Regions from separate parts of the Streptomyces sp. NPDC056160 genome, predicted to be linked through region 2. Evidence: predicted binding sites of a transcription regulator. Region 2 holds the regulator's gene; the other holds the start of a gene.
What was found. The regulator HspR, encoded in region 2, represses chaperone genes until heat shock. The targets are predictions, from matches to a motif close to TTGAGNNNNNNNNNCTCAA.
Positions count from the first base shown of each region.

Region 1: a site for HspR is predicted at 2,140-2,158, ahead of lon (endopeptidase La). Genes of this name have one in related genera too.

Region 1 covers NZ_JBHJUW010000010.1:2,363-6,776, reverse strand. Annotated here, with positions in the region: gene lon (endopeptidase La) at 1-2,117, opposite strand, end outside; gene ACFC02_RS05565 (rhomboid-like protein) at 2,385-3,233, opposite strand; gene ACFC02_RS05560 (spermidine synthase) at 3,472-4,149, shown strand; gene ACFC02_RS05555 (response regulator transcription factor) at 4,273-4,414, shown strand, end outside.
Region 2 covers NZ_JBHJUW010000014.1:86,427-90,840, forward strand. Annotated here, with positions in the region: gene ACFC02_RS07865 (LPXTG cell wall anchor domain-containing protein) at 413-1,714, shown strand; gene ACFC02_RS07870 (heat shock protein transcriptional repressor HspR) at 1,838-2,290, opposite strand; gene dnaJ (molecular chaperone DnaJ) at 2,296-3,477, opposite strand; gene grpE (nucleotide exchange factor GrpE) at 3,517-4,194, opposite strand; gene dnaK (molecular chaperone DnaK) at 4,191-4,414, opposite strand, start outside.

The DNA of each region.
Region 1 (4,414 bases), on a different contig from region 2:
GTCATCGTGACACCCGCGCTCGGGCCGTCCTTGGGGACCGCGCCCGCCGGGAAGTGGATGTGCACGCCCCGGTCCTTCAGGTCGCCCACGGGCAGCTCCAGTTCGGCGCCGTGGCTGCGCAGGAAGCTGAGCGCGATCCGCGCGGACTCCTTCATCACGTCACCGAGCTGACCGGTCAGGGTCAGGCCCGCCGCGCCCGTCTCGGGGTCCGCGAGGGACGCCTCGACGTACAGCACGTCGCCGCCCGCCCCGGTGACCGCGAGGCCGGTGGCCACACCCGGCACCGCCGTGCGGCGCTCGGCCGGGTCCTGGGCGGACTCCGGCACGTGGTGCGGCCGGCCGATCAGTGCGCGCAGGTCGCCCTCGGTGACGGTGAACGGCAGCTTCCGCTCGCCCAGTTCGTGCTGGGCCGCCACCTTGCGCAGCAGCCGCGCGACGGACCGCTCCAGGGTGCGCACACCGGCCTCGCGGGTGTACTCGCCGGCGAGCCTGCGCAGCGCGCCCTCGTCGATCGTGACCTCTTCCCTGTCCAGCCCGGCCCGCTCCAGCTGGCGCGGGAGCAGGTGGTCGCGGGCGATGACGATCTTCTCGTCCTCGGTGTAGCCGTCCAGGCGCACGATCTCCATCCGGTCGGCGAGGGCCTCCGGGATGGCCTCCAGGACGTTGGCGGTGGCCAGGAAGACGACGTCCGACAGGTCCAGCTCGACCTCCAGGTAGTGGTCCCGGAAGGTGTGGTTCTGCGCCGGGTCCAGGACCTCCAGCAGGGCCGCGGCCGGGTCGCCGCGATAGTCGGAGCCGACCTTGTCGATCTCGTCGAGCAGGACCACCGGGTTCATCGACCCGGCCTCCTTGACGGCGCGCACGATCCGGCCGGGCAGCGCGCCGACGTAGGTGCGCCGGTGGCCGCGGATCTCGGCCTCGTCCCGGACGCCGCCGAGGGCGACCCGGACGAACTTGCGGCCCATCGCGTGGGCCACGGACTCGCCCAGGCTGGTCTTGCCGACACCGGGCGGGCCCACCAGCGCGAGCACGGCACCGCCGCGCCGGCCGCCGATCACGCCGAGGCCGCGGTCGCTGCGGCGCTTGCGCACCGCCAGGTACTCGGTGATCCGCTCCTTCACGTCCCTCAGGCCCGCGTGCTCGGCGTCCAGCACCGCCCGGGCGCCCTGGATGTCGTAGACGTCCTCGGTCCGCTCGTTCCACGGCAGTTCCAGGACGGTGTCCAGCCAGGTGCGGATCCAGGAGCCCTCGGGCGAGGCGTCGGAGGCGCGCTCCAGCTTGTCGACCTCCTTGAGTGCGGCCTCCCGTACGTGCTCGGGCAGGTCGGCGGCCTCGACGCGGGCGCGGTAGTCGTCGCTCTCCTCGCCCTCGCTCTCGCCGTTCAGCTCGCGCAGTTCCTTGCGGACGGCCTCCAGCTGACGGCGGAGCAGGAACTCGCGCTGCTGCTTGTCGACGCCTTCCTGGACGTCCTTGGCGATGGCCTCGGCGACGTCCTGCTCGGCGAGGTGGTCGCGCAGTTGCCGGGTGGCGAGCCGGAGGCGGGCCACGGGCTCGGCGGTCTCGAGCAGTTCGATCTTCTGTTCGGTCGTCAGGAACGGCGAGTAGCCGGAGTTGTCGGCGAGCGCGGAGACGTCGTCGATGGCCTGGACCCGGTCGACGACCTGCCAGGCGCCGCGCTTGCGCAGCCAGGCGGTGGCCAGGGCCTTGTACTCCTTCACCAGTTCGGCGACCTGGCCCGGAAGAGGGTCCGGCACGCTCTCGTCGATCCGGGTGCCCTCGACCCACAGCGCCGCACCCGGCCCGGTGGTGCCGGCCCCGATGCTCACCCGGCTCCGGCCGCGGATCAGCGCGCCCGGGTCGCCGTCGGCCAGCCGGCCGACCTGCTCGACGGTGCCCAGCACGCCGGTCTTCGCGTACGTCCCCTCGATGCGTGGCACCAGCAGCACCCTGGGCTTGCCGGGTTCGGAACGGACGGCGGCCTGCGCGGCCTCCACCGCGGCCCGTACCTCGGAGTCGCTCAGGTCCAGCGGGACCACCATCCCGGGCAGCACGACCTCGTCGTCGAGCGGCAGCACAGGCAGAGCGAGCGGTGTGAAGGCCGTGGACTCAGTAGCCATGATCTCCCCTTCGGCAGTCAAGTTGAGCTATGCCGACTCAATGCATGGCGACAGCCGATTGTTCCCCGGCGGCTGTTCGCCGTCAGCGATCACGGGGGGAGGAAAATTCCGGGGCGGGATCAGCGGGGGCACGGGCCCGGTCGGCAAGGGCCTGCCCGACCGGCCGGAGTGGACGCACGGCCGCTCGGGCAGGACAGCCCGGCCCGTCGCCGCGGGCCCGCGGCCGGCCGCGGAGGACAGGCCGGGCCGGCGCGGGCGCGCGGCTGTTCAGCGGGGCGCGGGGCGTCCGCGCCGCAGCACCGGCCAGCACGCGACACCGACCGCGAGGGAGATGAGGTGCCCCGCACTGGTCATCGGGTCCGTGAACGCCACCAGGTCCTCCAGCAGCATTCCGGCGAACGCGGCCAGCACGGGCCAGCGCACCCACGGACGCAGCAGGCCGCACAGCGCCCCGACGCTCGCGGCGACGCCGAAGCTGATCCCGTAGTCGAGGCGGTGCAGCGCACCGTCCGGCAGCCGGCCGGCCAGCACGGCCAGGCCCACGGGGACCTCGGTGGCGAGGGTGGCGAACACGTGCCCGAGGAGGAAGACACCCGCCGCGCGCAGCGCCCCGGTGCGGCGCTCCAGCGCGGTGAGCACCAGCAGGAAGCAGAGGGAGTACGCCGTCAGGACCCCGCCCGCGACCCACAGCGCGCTCGCCACCAGCACCGCCAGCGGCGCCCGCACCAGGTGGGCGACGTCCGTGCTGGAGCTCCGGTAGAGGACGTCCATCACGGAGGGCGTCGCGTACCGCGCGACCAGCGAGGTGCCGACGAGCACGGCCGCGTACCAGAAGGTGAACGGCGTCCCGCCCGGACTCGGCAGCAGCCGCCACGCCCGCTGCCCGCCGCCCCGGACGCCCCACGCGACCGCGAGCGCGGACGCCGGGCGGGCCCGGGAGGCCGGGACGGCCGGGGCGGTGGCGGACGCCGGGTTCACGGTGAGGTCCCCGGGGGTGTCCTGCCGGGCGGGCTCGCGCGCAGCGGCGACGGCGAGGGGGGCCGGGCGGGGCCGCTGCCGCGGCACGCCGTCCACCAGGCGCGGGGCCGCGGCGTCCGGGTCCGCAGTCCGTTCCACGGTGGGGCTCCTTCCGTCGGGCCTCCACCCTTCGCGTCCCGGAAGCCGCTGTCTATGATCGACGCCACCCGGCGGCCGATTCACAGCAACCTATTAACTTACTGGTGGACGCCGACCTCACCGTGCGCGCGGGCCCGTTGTCCGCCGCGGCCGCGAACGCGCCCCGCCGCAACGGGGCTCACCGGGCGTCACCCGTAATCCATGTGGCAGGAAGGGCCCGTTCGGGCAGGATGGCTCCATGAACGCCTCGTACGAGACGCCCGTGGTCCTGGACCGCCGCGAGGGCCCCCACGGGGAGGTCGTACTGCGCCGGCACGGTGAGCTGCTCCAGATCATCGCCAACGGCTGCTTCCTGATGGACACCTCCGACGGGCGCTCCGAACGGCTCCTGGTCGACGCCGCGCTCGCCGCCCTGGACGGCCGCCCGGCACCGCACGTGCTGATCGGCGGCCTGGGCGTCGGCTTCTCACTCGCGCACGCCGCGAGCGGGGAGCACTGGGGCCGGATCACGGTGGTCGAACGGGAGCCGGCGATCGTCGACTGGCACCGGGAGGGGCCGCTGGCCGCGCTGACGGCGACGGCACTGGCCGACCCGCGCACCGAGATCGTGGAGACCGATCTGGTCACCTACGTCAATGAGACGTCCGACACGTTCGACGCGCTGTGCCTCGACATCGACAACGGCCCCGGCTGGACCGTCACGGAGGGCAACGCGGAGCTGTACGCACCACCCGGACTGGCAAGCTGCGCAAGGGCGTTGAGACCCGGTGGAGTACTCGCCGTGTGGTCGGCGCAGCCGTCTCCGGAATTTGAAGGAACCTTGTGGAATGTCGGGTTCCAGCAGGTGCGCACCGAAGAGATCCCGGTTGCCCGGGGCGTACCGGACGTCGTGCACCTCGCCGTCAGGGCTGGATAGCAAAGGCACCGTGACTCCCCGTACGCTGCATCCCTGACGCCGATCATTCAAGCGTCAATCGCAACTACGCGCAGTCAAGGAATCACCCCACTGATTCCGGAAAGCACACCTCAGGGGCGGGCGATGGAGCAGACACACACCGCGCACAACGGCACGACGGCCGGACCGGGCGCACAGCGCCGGGTCCTGGTGGTCGAGGACGACCCGACCATCATGGACGCCATCGCCACCCGCCTGCGCGCCGAGGGCTTCCTGGTGCAGACCG
Region 2 (4,414 bases):
ACTTAACGAGATGACAACACCACGCTCCGCTTTCTGTGTGGAGGCTTTGCGGAAGCTCGCGGAACCCCCTTCCGGCACTCTTCACGGACCCTCCACCCGGTGCGGAGCGCACGGTGGTTCAGGATCGGCCCGTCGAAGGGCCATCGAAGGGCAAAGACCTCCGGGGAGCGGGCGAGGACTGAGCGAGCGGAGCTGAACCTGTCCTTCCGCCCGTTGTGGCGAAGCGGTGACGAAGTGCAGATCGATCACGAACGAACTCTGAGTGAAGATGAACACACCGCGAGCCGCCGGGGGGAATGCAAGACCGGTCGGCAAGCGGCACCTCTCTCATCTCTTCGCTCTTTTTCCGGCCCACTGCCGCCCGCCGTGCCGTGTGCCGTGTGCCCTGTCGATTCCCGGGGGGAAATCCACCATGCCCACTCGTTCCGCCACCGCCCGCCGCATTCGCACGCTGGCCGCCACCACCGTCGTCGCCGCCGTCGCGGGCGCCGTGTTCGTCCCGGCCACCGCAGGCGCCGCCGAGCAGGCCGGTGCCACTCCGCTGCGGATGACCCTCGGCGCGCCCACCCCCAGCGGCCCGCTGGAGCGCGGCGGTGCGACCGAGTCGATGACGCTCACGGTCACCAACTCCTCCGACAAGGCACAGGACTTCGCGGCCTGGCTCAACGGCAAGGCGAAGGGCCCGAGCCCGCTGCTGTCGGACTCCGTCGTCTTCGGGGTCACCGCGCTCGACGCGCCGGCCACCAAGTCCATGGTCGGACAGCAGGACGGCCAGTGGCAGGGCCTGTTCTACCCGGCGACCGGCAACGCCTCCTCGTCCTTCTCGATCCCGGCCAAGGCCGAGTTCACCTGGAAGGTCACCGTCGGCCTCGGCGCCCACTACCCCACCAACGACAGCGACTTCACGCTGACCGCCGACGGCATCCGCAACAACGTCGAGGCCGGCCCGGCCGGCGACACGGTCGTCTTCAAGACCAAGCCGGAGACGAAGCCGGGCCGGTTGAACACCTCGTGGAAGTGGGACGGGGTCGTAGCGCGGCCCGGCAAGCGCACGAGCCTCGTACTGACCACGAGGGCCACGGGACCGGGCGAGTTCCCGGCACAGGTGAACCGCACGGTCTACGTCGACGGGCCCACCCCGTCGGGCACCCTGCGCAACCGCCTGATCCTGGAGGCGGAGGTCGGCGGCAAGATCGTCACGATGAAGCAGACCGACGGGGGTGTCTGGGAGCTTCCCCCGCTGCCCAAGGGCTTCGGCGCCGCATCGGGCCCCGAGGACCTCAAGCTGTACTTCTCGCTGAGCTTCAACACCTCCATCGGCAAGGAGATCTCCTTCCCGCTGCGGGCCGCCTACTCCATGGGTGACTCCTACGAGTTCAACGGCGCCGCAGTCCAGGTGAAGGCCGGTCCCGAGAACCCCGCCACGAGCACCCCCGCCCCCTCCGCCTCCCCGGCCAAGACCCCCTCCGGCCCCGGCTCGTCCTCCGCCGCGCCCACCGCGACCGCCTCCACCACGGCCCCGGCCGGTGCCACCGGCGGCGGCACGGGCGGCGGCGCCGGCACCACCCTCACGACCGCTGCCGGCGGCGGCTCGCTCGCCCACACCGGCGCCTCCTCCACGGGGCTCTACAGCGCCCTCGCCGGCGTCCTCGTCGCGCTCGGCGCAGCCGCCGCCTGGATCGGCGCCCGTCGCCGCCGCGCGGCCCGCGTCTGACCTGCGGCGAACAAGCGACAGGGGCCCGGATCTCTCCGGGCCCCTGTCGGCCGTGCGCGGGCGGCCCGCCGTGCGAACGGCGGGCCGGTGCGGGTCAGTGCGGGTCAGCCGTATCCGCGCGCGTCAGTCCGAGGACTGCTGCCGCTTGGGCCGCCACACCACCAGCGCACTGGTCTGCTGCACCTCCTGGTACGGGACGAGGTCCCGGCGGTAGGAGGCGTGGACGGCGGCCTCGCGCTGGCGCATCGTGGCCGCGGCGCCCTCCAGGGCCGCCTGGAGTTCGGCGACCCGGGACTGCAACGCCGCGACCTGGTTCTCCAGTTCGATGATCCGCTTGATGCCGGCCAGGTTGATGCCCTCGTCCTGCGACAACTGCTGCACCTGGCGGAGCAGTTCGATGTCGCGGGCCGAGTAGCGCCGGCCCCGGCCCGCGGTGCGGTCCGGGGACACCAGGCCCAGCCGGTCGTACTGGCGGAGGGTCTGCGGGTGCAGTCCGGACAGCTGCGCCGCCACGGAGATGACGTACACCGGTGTGTCTTCCGTCAGTTCGTACGGGTTGCGTCGGCGGCCGTCCATCTCCCTCATGCTCCCTTCGCGGCCTCGAACAGCTCCGCCCGCGGGTCCTCGCCCGCGGTCGCCTCGCGATACGCCTCCAGCGCGTCCCGAGCCTTCCCCGCCACATCCTTGGGAACACTCACCTCGACGGTGACCAGCAGGTCCCCGCGGGTGCCGTCCTTGCGGACCGCGCCCTTGCCGCGGGCGCGCATCGTCCGGCCGTTGGGCGTGCCCGGCGGCAGCTTCAGCGTCACCGGCGGCCCGCCGAGCGTGGGCACGCGGACCTCGCCGCCGAGGGCGGCCTCGTCGAACGTGACCGGCACGGTGAGCGTGAGGTTGTCGCCCTTGCGTCCGAAGACCGGGTGGTCCCCGACGTGGACCACCACGTACAGGTCGCCCGCCGGGCCGCCGCGCTCGCCCGGAGTGCCCTTGCCGCGCAGCCGGATCCGCTGCCCGTCCGACACCCCGGCGGGGATGCGGACCTGCATCGTCCGGGACGACTTGGCACGCCCGGAGCCCGCGCAGACCTCGCACGGGTTCTCCGCGATCAGACCGCGGCCCTTGCAGTCCGGGCACGGGTCGGTCAGCGAGAAACCGCCGCCGGAGCCGCGCGCCACCTGCCCGGTGCCGACGCAGGTCGGGCACACCCGCGGCGTGCCGTTCTTGTCGCCGGTGCCGGAACAGGCCTTGCACGGCGCCTGCGACGACATCCGCAGCGGGACCGTGGCGCCCTCGATGGCCTCCGTGAAGCTCAGCGTGACCTCGGACTCGATGTCCTGGCCGCGCCGCGGCTGGGCCCGCGTGCCGGTTCCGGCGCCGCCCCGGTTGAACAGGCCCCCGAAGACGTCACCGATCCCGCCGCCGAAGCCGCCCGACGCGCCGCCCCCCTGGGCGCCGCCGCCGAAGAGGTCGCCCAGGTCGAAGTTGAAGGAGCCGCCGCCCGCCCCGGGACCGGGACGGAAGCCGCCGTTGCCGAAGAGGGCGCGGGCGTCGTCGTACTCCTTGCGCTTCTTGGGGTCGCCGAGGACGTCGTTCGCCTCGGAGATCTCCTTGAAGCGCTCCTCGGCCCTGACGTTGCCCTTGTTGGCGTCCGGGTGGTACTCGCGGGCGAGCTTGCGGTACGCCTTCTTGATCTCGGCTTCGGTGGCGTCCTTGGGGACGCCGAGGACCTTGTAGAAGTCCTTCTCGATGAAGTCCTTGGTGCTCATCCCCGACGTCCCTCCTCTCGTGCGTCGATGCCTATTACGTCAGCCCTCCTCCGGGCCACCGCTGTCCTTGTCGTCGGTCTGCTCGGCGGCCTTGTCCTTGCCGGACTCGTCCGCCGCCTTGACCGTCTGCGCGCCCGGCTGCGGCTCGGCCACCGCCACCCGCGCGGGGCGGATGGTGCGCTCGCCGATCCGGTACCCGGGCTGCAGGATCGCCACGCAGGTCGTCTCGGTGACGTCCGGCGCGTAGCTGTGCATCAGGGCTTCGTGGATCGTCGGGTCGAAGGGCTCGCCCTCCTTGCCGAACTGCTGCAGTCCCATCTTGGCCGCCACGGTCTCCATCGACTCGGCGACGGACTTGAAACCGCCCACCAGTTCGCCGTGTTCCCGTGCCCGCCCGATGTCGTCGAGTACGGGAAGCAGCTCGGTCAGGAGGTTCGCGATGGCGATCTCCTTGACCGCGACGCGGTCCCGTTCGACCCGGCGCCGGTAGTTCTGGTACTCGGCCTGCAGCCGCTGGAGGTCCGCGGTGCGCTCACCGAGCGCGGTGCGTACCTGGTCCAGCTGGGCCGTCAGACCGGCCGACTGAGCGGCGTCCCCGGCCGGGGCCGCCCCCTCCTCCTTTGCGGAGGAGGCGGCCTTCGGCTCGGCGTCGTCGGAGGTGGCGCCGGAGGGGACGTCGGGCTGCTGCTCGTCGAAGCCCGGGGTCTCCTCCGTCACGCGGCACCGTCCTTGCGCTCGTCGTCGACGATCTCGGCGTCCACCACGTCGTCGTCGGCCTTCGCCTGGGAGGCACCGGCCTCACCGGCACCGCCGGCGGCCTGGGCGCCCTGGGCGTCGGCGTACATCGCCTGGCCGAGCTTCTGGGAGACGGCGGCGACCTTCTCCGTGGCGGTGCGGATCTCGGTGGTGTCCTCGCCCTTGAGCTTCTCCTTCAGCT